One region of the Duganella caerulea genome, then DNA from elsewhere that is predicted to be linked to it. Evidence: predicted binding sites of a transcription regulator. Region 1 holds the regulator's gene; each other region holds the start of a gene.

The links. Region 1 encodes sigma-54, which starts transcription at its own class of promoters, with help from an activator protein. Its sites were predicted from a motif close to TGGCANGNAANCTGCTTT; they were not measured.
Region 2: the regulator sigma-54 is predicted to act here: its motif matches at 1,689-1,706, upstream of ACUJB0_RS23035 (ANTAR domain-containing response regulator).
Region 3: the regulator sigma-54 is predicted to act here: its motif matches at 1,677-1,694, upstream of ACUJB0_RS31340 (beta-propeller fold lactonase family protein).

What each region holds. Positions count from the first base shown of each region.
Region 1 is NZ_BPWJ01000005.1:64,713-67,987, forward strand. It holds gene ACUJB0_RS16075 (enoyl-CoA hydratase/isomerase family protein) at 1-520, opposite strand, end outside; gene hpf (ribosome hibernation-promoting factor, HPF/YfiA family) at 613-972, opposite strand; gene ACUJB0_RS16085 (RNA polymerase factor sigma-54) at 1,050-2,528, opposite strand; gene lptB (LPS export ABC transporter ATP-binding protein) at 2,534-3,275, opposite strand, start outside.
Region 2 is NZ_BPWJ01000008.1:144,770-148,044, forward strand. It holds gene ACUJB0_RS23030 (CmpA/NrtA family ABC transporter substrate-binding protein) at 1-640, opposite strand, end outside; gene ACUJB0_RS23035 (ANTAR domain-containing response regulator) at 1,023-1,646, opposite strand; gene can (carbonate dehydratase) at 1,749-2,426, opposite strand; gene dnaJ (molecular chaperone DnaJ) at 2,528-3,275, opposite strand, start outside.
Region 3 is NZ_BPWJ01000022.1:10,026-13,300, forward strand. It holds gene adh (aldehyde dehydrogenase) at 1-502, opposite strand, end outside; gene ACUJB0_RS31340 (beta-propeller fold lactonase family protein) at 704-1,645, opposite strand; gene ACUJB0_RS31345 (TonB-dependent receptor family protein) at 1,763-3,275, shown strand, end outside.

The DNA of each region.
Region 1 (3,275 bases):
CGCCGGTCACGCCGAGATAGCAGCCCAGCTTGCCCGGCGCGCGCGACAGGAAGTAGCTACCACCCACATCCGGGAACAGGCCGATGTTCACCTCCGGCATGGCCATCTTGGTCCGCTCGGTGACGATGCGCACGCGGCAATCGGGGCCGCCCTGCGCCACGCCCATGCCGCCGCCCATGACCACGCCGTCCATCAGCGCGATGTAGGGCTTGGGATAGAAATGGATCAGGTGATTGAGCGCGTACTCCTCGGTGAAGAAGTCCTCCACCTGCGCGCTGCCGCCCTGCGGCGTGGCGCGGCCGGCGTCGTAGAAGAAGCGGATGTCGCCGCCGGCGCAGAAGGCCTTCTCGCTGCTGCTGCGGATGACCACGGCGGCCACGCCGCTGTCGTCGCGCCATGCCATCAGCGCGTGCGTGATGTCGCGCACCATCGCCAGCGATAAAGAGTTCAAGGCCTTGGGCCGGTCCAGCGTGATGAAGCCGGTTCCGTTGCTGACGCTGGTGTGGACGTATTCGCTCATGAGGTGCGCAGGATAGTGGTGAAAACCCTATTCTATGCGGGCGCAAAAAAGGGCGCCAGTGCGCCCTTAGTTTGATGGTGCCGGGGCCGTTGTTATAGGGCGGCGGCAGCGGGTTCGTAGCTGTCCGGGAGATGCTTGATCGCATCGTGACCGTGCTCTTGGACCTTGGCTTTGTACTTCATGACCTGCCGATCCAGCTTGTCGACCAAGGTGTCGATGGCGGCGTACAGGTCCTGGGACAGGCTTTCCACGTAGACGGTCTTGCCCGACATGCGCAGGTTGATTTCAGCCTTCTGGCGTTTCTCTTTCTCTTTAAGGTTATCTACGGTCAGGATGACAGCAATATCAATCACTTGATCAAAGTGGCGGGTGACGCGTTCCAGCTTGCTCTGCACGTATTCACGGATGGCCGAGGTCACTTCGAGATGATGTCCACTGATGGTGAGATTCATACACACTCCTAAAGATAATGTCGCTTCTTACGGTTAGTGCGGGGCCCATTGCTACCGGGCGCGCAGGAACCAAGTAACTACAAAGACTTGCGGAGACTGACTGGCGGGATCTTTAAAGCTTCGCGATATTTGGCAACAGTTCGTCGCGCAATCACCATGCCTTGTTCTCCCAGCATGTCCGCAATCTTACTGTCGGATAAAGGATTTTTCGGGTCTTCTGCTCCTGTCAATTGCACGATGAGTGCGCGTATCGCCGTCGAACTTGCTTCCCCCCCCGCTTCGGTGGCGACATGGCTACCAAAGAAATATTTCAACTCAAACATGCCATGCGGGGTCAGCATATATTTTTGAGTTGTTACACGAGAAATAGTGCTCTCGTGTAGACCCAGTGTATCAGCAATTTCGCGAAGCACAAGGGGGCGCATGGCGACCGCGCCATGCGAGAAAAAGTTCTTTTGTCGTTCTACTATCGCTTGTGCGACGCGCAAGATCGTGTCGAAACGCTGGCGCATATTCTTGATCAGCCACTTGGCTTCCTGCAGCTGCGCGCCCATCGCGCCCTCGCCTTTTCCCTGCTTGAGCAGGTTGGCGTACATGGCGTTCACGCGCAGGCGCGGCATGACGTCGTTGTTGAGGCTTACTTGCCAGCCGTTGCGCGATTTCTTGACGATCACGTCCGGCACCACGTAGTCCGACACGTCCGACGCGAACGCCGAGCCCGGATGCGGATTGCACTGGCGAATGACGGTTTGTGCCTCGCGCAAATCCTCGTCGTCGCACAGCAGGGCCTTCTTCAATTTGTTGAAGTCGCGCTGGGCAAACCAGGTCAAATGATTTTCCACGATGGCCAGCGCCATGCGCCGCGTGACCATCGGAATGCCCGGCAGGCGCTTGATCTGCAACGCCAGACATTCGGACGCGTTGCGCGCACCCACGCCCATCGGGTCGAAGCTTTGCAGCAGCGACAGCGCGGTGCGCAGTTCGTCGAGGTCGACCTCCAGCTCTTCCGGCAGGCGGGCGTGGATCTCTTCCAGCGCTTCCTCCAGGTAGCCGTTCTCGTCCAGCGCGTCGATGATCAGCTCGACCAGCGCGCGGTCGCGCATCTCCAGCACCGTCACGCGCATCTGCTCCATCAGGTGCTCGCGCAGCGTGCAATGGCTGGCCTCCAGTTGCGGACGCGCATCCTCGTCGTCGGGCGCCTTGCTGCGGCCGGCGTCGCTCCAGTCGACGTCGGCGTCGCTGCTGGTGCTTTCGGTGTCGGCGGCCGGGCCGTCGTAGTTGTCGGCGTCGGCGGCGGGCGCCTCCTGGGCGTTGGGCGGGCCTTCCGGCGGCGCGTCGCCGACCGGGGCTTGCTGGCTGATGGCGCCGTCCGACAGCAGCCGCAGCGAGCGGTCCAGCGGGTCGTCAAGGCGCTCCAGCAGCGGATTATCGGTCAGCAGCTGTTCCAGTTCCTGATGCAGCTCCAGCGTCGACAGTTGCAGCAGCCGGATCGACTGCTGCAGCTGAGGCGTCAGCGCGAGGTGCTGCGACGTGCGCAGTTGCAAAGACTGTTTCATGGGTTTTACATACGGAAGTGTTCACCCAGATACACGCGACGCACCGATTCGTTGGCGATGATGTCGTCTGGCCGGCCTGAAGCCAATACCGTGCCCTGGTTGATGATATATGCGCGGTCGCAGATGCCCAGCGTCTCGCGCACATTGTGATCGGTAATGAGGACGCCGATGCCGCGTTCCTTGAGGAAGCGCACGATGCGCTGGATCTCAATCACGGCGATCGGGTCGACCCCGGCGAATGGTTCGTCGAGCAGCACGAAGCGCGGGTTGGTGGCCAGTGCGCGCGCGATCTCCACGCGGCGGCGCTCGCCGCCCGAGAGCGACAGCGCCTGGTTCTCGCGCAGCTTTTCGATCTGCAAATCGGCCAGCAGGGTGTTGAGCCGTTCATCAATGGCAGCCTTGGATAAAGGCTTGCCGTCCACTTTCTGGATTTCGAGGACGGCGCGGATATTTTCTTCCACCGTCAGCTTGCGGAACACCGACGCTTCCTGCGGCAGGTAGGACAAGCCGAGCGAGGCGCGGCGGTGGATCGGCAGCGAGGAGATGTCGGTGCCGCTGATGTCGATGCTGCCGGCGTCCGACGGCACCAGGCCGACGATCATGTAGAACGAGGTGGTCTTGCCGGCGCCGTTGGGGCCGAGCAGGCCCACCACTTCGCCGCATTCCACTTGCAGGGAGACGTCATGCACGACCTGGCGCTTGCCATAGGTCTTTTGCAGGCCGCGTACGATCAGGGTGCTACCGCAG
Region 2 (3,275 bases), on a different contig from region 1:
AGATGTCCTGCGTGGTGGTGGCGGTGATGCCCACGCCGTCCATGATGGCGCGATGGCCCCACGGCTCGCCCACGCAGAAGCCGTCCATGTTCCCGACCCGCATATTGGCCACCATCTGCGGCGGCGGCACGGTGATGACCTTGGCGTCCTTCATCGGGTTGATGCCGTTGGCGGCCAGCCAGTAGTACAGCCACATCGCGTGAGTGCCGGTCGGGAAGGTCTGGGCGAAGGTGTATTCGCGCTTGTCGGTCTGCATCAGCTTGGCCAGCGACGCGCCGTCGACCGCGCCCTTGTCGGCCAGCTTCTTCGACAGCGTGATGGCCTGGCCGTTGTTGTTCAGGCCCATGAGCACCGCCATGTCCTTCTTCTGGCCGCCGATGCCCATCTGCACGCCGTACAGCAGGCCATACAGCACATGGGCCGCGTCCAGGTCGCCGTTGGCCAGCTTGTCGCGCACGCCGGCCCACGAGGCCTCCTTGCTCAGCACGAACTTGACGCCGTACTTCTTGTCGAAGCCCAGCACCGAGGCCATCACCACCGACGCGCAGTCGGTCAGCGGAATGAAGCCGATCTTGATTTCTTCCTTCTCCGGCTTGTCCGAACCCGCCGCCCACACCCCACCCGTTGCCAATCCCAACATGCTTCCCCCTGCTACAAGACCTGCGCCATGAATGATTTGCCGACGCTTGGTGTTCACAGTGTTCGCATCGGATGGCAGGTCGATCCCTGCTCGTGGCTTTTCATATTCCATCGCAAATCCCTTATGTAGTCAGCAGAACAAAACGGCAAAAAAAAAGTCTACCCAACGTGAACGGATTCACGTGTGTAGACGTCGTTGTCTGGTGGACCTCACCGCCGTTGGCGAGGTACATCAAGCGCACCGTTGCGCTTGCTTACAGGCTATGCAATGTCCATGCCAGCAAGTTTGCAGGGGAAAGCCAGGGGGATAAGGAGGATGGGAGCGCCGTGCGGTGGGGCGGAAAACGCACCGCGATTGCGCGGTGCATCATTTTGGACGGGCGTCAGCCCAGTAGATCTTCGACGTCGATGATGCGCTGGGCCACCTCGGACAGCTTGAGGTTCTTGCTCATGGCCATGCTGCGCAGCTTTTGGTAGGCCTGCTCTTCGCTGAAACGTTGGCGCTCCATTAACAGGCCCTTGGCGCGCTCGATGATCTTGCGCTCGGCCAGCTTGCTCTTGGTGTCGGACAGTTCGTCCAGCAGCTTCTGCTCGCGCTTGAAGCGCGCCAGCGCCACCTGCAGCACCGGCTTGATGCGGTCGCTCTGCAGGCCGGCCACGATGTAGGCCGACACGCCGGCCGCCATGGCGGCCTCCATGCTCTCGGTGTCGTCGCTCTCGGTGAACATGACGATGGGGCGGCGCTCGTCGCGGGTGGCGATGACGATGTGTTCCAGCACGTCGCGCGCGTCGGATTCGGCGTCGACGATGATCATGTCGGGCTGCAGCTGGGCGATGCGTTCGGGCAGGTACATGTCCGGCGGCAGCGAGGCGACGATGTCGTAGCCCGCCTCCAGCAGGCCGATGCGCAGCGCGCGGGCCCGCTCGGCCTGCGCGCGCAGCGCTTCGTCATCCTCGTCGCCGGCCAGGATGATGGTGTTGACGACCACGATACGTAAATGTTTCATGGTCGTCATGCGGAGTATGGAAGAGAGTTCATGGCCTTACTGCAAGCAAGAATCAATCCATTCTACGGCACAAAGCCGACTCTCCGCCAGCGGCAACGCAGATCAGCCCAGGTCCGCCTCATACGCGCTCAGGCGCTTGGCCACGCGCGGCTGCAGCTCGTGGGCGGCGGCGACGGTCATTTCCAGGTCGTGCAGCTTGCCGTCCTTCAGGCCGTAGACCCAGCCGTGCACCGTCACATCCTGGCCACGGTCCCACGCGTCCTGCACGATGGTGGTCTGGCAGACGTTGGACACCTGCTCCACCACGTTGAGCTCGCACATGCGCTCGGCGCGCAGCTTGCTGGTCAGGACGTCGCCCAGGTAGCGCTCGTGCTTCTGGTGCACGTCCTGCACGTGGCGCAGCCAGTTGTCGGCCAGGCCGACGCGGGTGCCGGTCATCGCCGCGTGCACGCCCTTGCAGCCGTAGTGGCCGACGATGATCACGTGCTTCACCTTCAGCACGTCGATGGCGAACTGCAGCACCGACAGCGCGTTCAGGTCCGAGTGCACCACCACGTTGGCGATGTTGCGGTGGACGAAAACGTCGCCAGGCGCCAGGCCCAGCAGCTCATTTGCCGGCACCCGGCTGTCGGAGCAGCCTATCCACAGGTATTCGGGCGAGGCTTGCTGCGCCAGGCGGTTGAAGAAGTCCGGGTCGCGTTCGACTTCGGATTCGGCCCAGCGGCGGTTGTTGTCCAGCAGGTCGCGCAACGGGGAATTGCTGTTGTCCAGATCACTCATGATGCTCCTCTCGTACATAAGAAGACCGCCGGTCCACCCGGAAGGGTGGCGCGGCGGTCCGATATTACCAAGACTGCGTGACGTCGCAGTTACTCAACTGGCTACTCAAAAAAATCCTTCACCTTGTCGCGCCAGGTCTTGCTTTGCGGGCTGTGCTTGGCGCCGCCCTCGGTGGTCAGCTTCTCGAAATCGCGCAACATGTCCTTCTGCTTCTCGGTCAGCTTGACCGGGGTCTCGACCGCCACGTGGCAGAACAGGTCGCCCGCGAAGCCGGAACGCACGCCCTTGATGCCCTTGCCCTTGAGGCGGAAGGTCTTGCCCGACTGGGTGCCCTCGGGAATCGTGAACGATACTTTACCAGACAATGTCGGTACCTCGATGTCGCCGCCCAAAGCCGCCTTGGCGAACGAGATCGGCATCTCGCAATGCAGGTCGTCGCCCTCGCGCTGGAACACGCTGTGCGGCTTGATGTGGATCTCCACATACAAATCGCCCGACGGCCCGCCGTTGGTGCCCGGCTCGCCGTTGCCGGACGAGCGGATGCGCATGCCGTTGTCGATGCCGACCGGGATCTTCACTTCCAGCGTCTTGTTGCGCTTGATGCGGCCCTGGCCCGAGCATGCGGCGCATGGCTCCGGAATGATCTTGCCGGTGCCGTGGCATTTCGGACAGGTCTGCTGGATGCTGAAGAAGCCCTGCTGCATGCGCACCTGGCCGTGGCCGGCGCAGGTCGAGCACGTCACCGGCGAGGTGCCCGGCTTGGCGCCGGTACCGTGGCAGGTGTCGCACTTGTCCCAGGACGGCACGCGGATGGTGGTGTCGAAGCCGTGCGCGGCCTGCTCCAGCGTG
Region 3 (3,275 bases), on a different contig from region 1:
TAGGGAAGTTCCATGGAATGATCTGGCCGACCACGCCCAGCGGCTCGTGGAAGTGATAAGCGTAGGTTTCTGAGTCGATCTGCGCGACCGAGCCTTCCTGCGCGCGGATGCAGCCGGCGAAGTAGCGGAAGTGGTCGATCGCCAGCGGAATATCGGCGGCCGTGGTTTCGCGGATAGGTTTGCCGTTGTCGATGGTTTCAGCGGTGGCGATCAGCGCCAGGTTGGCTTCCATGCGGTCGGCGATCTTGTTCAGGATATTGGCGCGCTCGGTCTGCGAGGTCTTGCCCCATGCGTCCTTGGCGGCGTGGGCGGCGTCCAGCGCCAGCTCGATGTCCTCGGCGGTGGAGCGGGCCACCTCGCAGAATACCTGGCCGGTGATCGGCGTGACATTGCCGAAATATTCGCCCTTGACCGGAGCGACGAATTTGCCGCCGATGTAGTTGTCGTAGCGTTGTTTGAATGGATTGGCAACGCCCAATTTGCTGATGTCTGCGAGATTCATGTCGTCCTCTTTCTGCTGTGGTTATGAGGCCGCGTGAGGCGGCGGTAGGTACTGCGTGCTCTCCTTTTCGCAAGCACCGTGCCAGCTTCGCTTTTCCCCGTGCCGCGCTTGAAATACAGGGGTAAGCGGTGGCGGAGGGCTGTACCGGTGCCGTGACACCTGTTCAGGTTTGGAACAGGTGTCTGCCGATGGAACAGCGTCTCAACGGATCACTACACCCCAAGGCAATTCGCCCACCGCGACATCCGCCCGCTTTGCCGCGGCGGAGGTATCGATCACGGATACGCTGTTGGAGCGGCCGTTGGCCACATAAAGCTTGGCGCCATCAGGCGTCAGCGCCATGTTCCAGGGTCGCTTGCCAACTGCAATGGTGGCGCTGACGGTATTGGTGGCGGCATCGATCACCATCACGTTGGCATCCGCGCCGTTCGATACGTAGACCTGCCGGCCACCGGGATGCACGGCGATACCGTTGGCGTTCTTCCCTGCCGGGATGCGTACCGTCGCCGCCAGCGTCGCCATGTCGACCACGTACACTGCGCCTGCCAATTCGCAAGCGACATAGGCGCGGGCGCCATCGGGGCTGAAGCCCATGCCGCGCGGCCGCAAGCCCACAGCCACCGCACCGGTTTGGCGCCGGGCGGCGACATCGATCACGTCGACCTGCTCCGCCTCCTCCGCGCTGACGAGCAGCCAGCGTCCGTCCGGGCTGAAGACCGCATGCTCCGGGTTCTTGCCTTTCACGGCGATATCCGCCAGCACCTGTCCGGTGCCCGCCTCGATCAGGGTGACGCTGTTGCTCTCCTCAACCGCCACCGCCACATATCGGCCGTCCGCCGATGCGCTCACGCCCTCGGGCGACTTGCCCAGCGCGATACGGCGCGCCACGGCGCCGCTGGCGGTATCGATCACCAGCAGCGCGTTGCTGGCGGCGTCGGTCACGTACAGGCGCGCGCCGGCTGGATCGGCCGCGATGCCGCGCGGCCGCTTGCCTGCGGCGATCTCGCGCAGCACGGAATCGGTGGCGGTATCGACCACGCTAATGCTGCCCGACTTCTCGTTCGGCACATAGGCAAAGGGCGCGGCCATCGCGGGGCCGCATAACAAAAAAACCAGGTAAGACAGAATGCGAGGGCTGTTCATGGTGATCACCTTTCTGGAAAATGCGATGACCGTTGCAATCGGCGTGCCACCGGAAAACCGGGATGGCAGGTATATTGCTTAGTGGTCCGGCATAACACAGACCAAAACGGAGACAATATGAAGCAAGCACTTTTCCAATTGAACGCGGTGGCCACGCTGTTTGCCCTGGGCGGCGGCGCCATCGCAGCCGACGACGCCGCGCGGCCGGCGGGGGTGGTGGTCAGCGCCACCCGCGTCGGGCACACGGTGTTCGACATGCCCGCCGCCATCGATGTCGTCGACGCTGAACGCATCCGCGACAGCCAGGCACGCGTCAACGCCAGCGAGGCGTTGGCCGCCGTCCCCGGCCTGGTGGCGCAAAACCGCCAGAACTACGCGCAGGACCTGCAAATCTCCTCGCGCGGATTCGGCGCCCGCTCGGCCTTCGGCGTGCGCGGCGTGCACCTGATCGCCGACGGCATCCCGGCCAGCATGCCGGATGGCCAAGGCCAGGCCGCCACCTTCAATCTCGATATGGCCGAGCGTATCGAAGTGCTGCGCGGCCCCTTCTCCGCCATCTACGGCAACCACTCGGGTGGCGTGATCCAGATGTTCACACGCGACGGCGAAGGTGCGCCAACGGTGGAAGCTGCGCTGAGCGCCGGCAGCTACGGCAGCCGCAAAGCTGATCTGAACGCGCAGGGCAAGCAAGCCGGCATTGGCTACGTACTGGATGCATCCCGCTTCGAAACGGACGGTTATCGCGCCCACAGCGCCGCCACCCGTGACCAGGCGTTCGCCAAGCTGACGCTGGCGCCGATGGCCGGCGCCAGCCTCACCATCGTCGGCAACGCGCTGCGCCAGGACGACACCCAGGACGCGCTGGGAGTGACCTGGGCCACCTATCAGCGCGACCCACGCGCCGGCGAGATCGATACCGCCGATACGCAGAATCCGAAACGCACGCTGGCCGATCATTACAACACCCGCAAGAGCATCGACCACCAGCAGATCGGCGCCAGCTGGGAGCAGCGCTTCGGCGATGACCGCCTGCGCATGACCGCCTACGGCGGCAATCGCGGCGTAATCCAGTACCAGGCCTTCTCCAAAGCCTTCCAGGCGCCGGCCACGCATTCCGGCGGCGTGGTCGACTTCGACCGCGACTTCCACGGCGCGGACCTGAACTGGCTGCACGTGGGCGAACTGGCGGGCGGTAAGCTTAGTACCACCGTCGGCCTGGAATATGGCCGCTCCAGCGACGCGCGCCGGGGCTATGAGAACTTCATCGGCACGCAGTTCGGTGTGAAGGGCGCGCTGCGCCGCGACGAGAACGACAAGGTCACCAGCCTCGATCCGTACGTGCAGACGGAATGGCAGTCCGGCGCATGGATGGTGAGCGCGGGCCTGCGCCACAGCAGCGTGAAGATATCGGTGGACGATCGCTTCCTCAGCAACGGCAATGACAGCGGCAGCCTCGAATACAACCACACCACGCCGGTGCTTGGCCTGTTGTATCGCCTCTCGCCAGCGCTGAACGTATACGCCAGCGCCGCGCGCGGCTTCGAAACGCCAACGCTCAATGAACTGTTCTACTCCGGTACCGGCGGCGGCTTCAATTTCCGCTTGCAGGCCGCGCAGAGCACCCATCTCG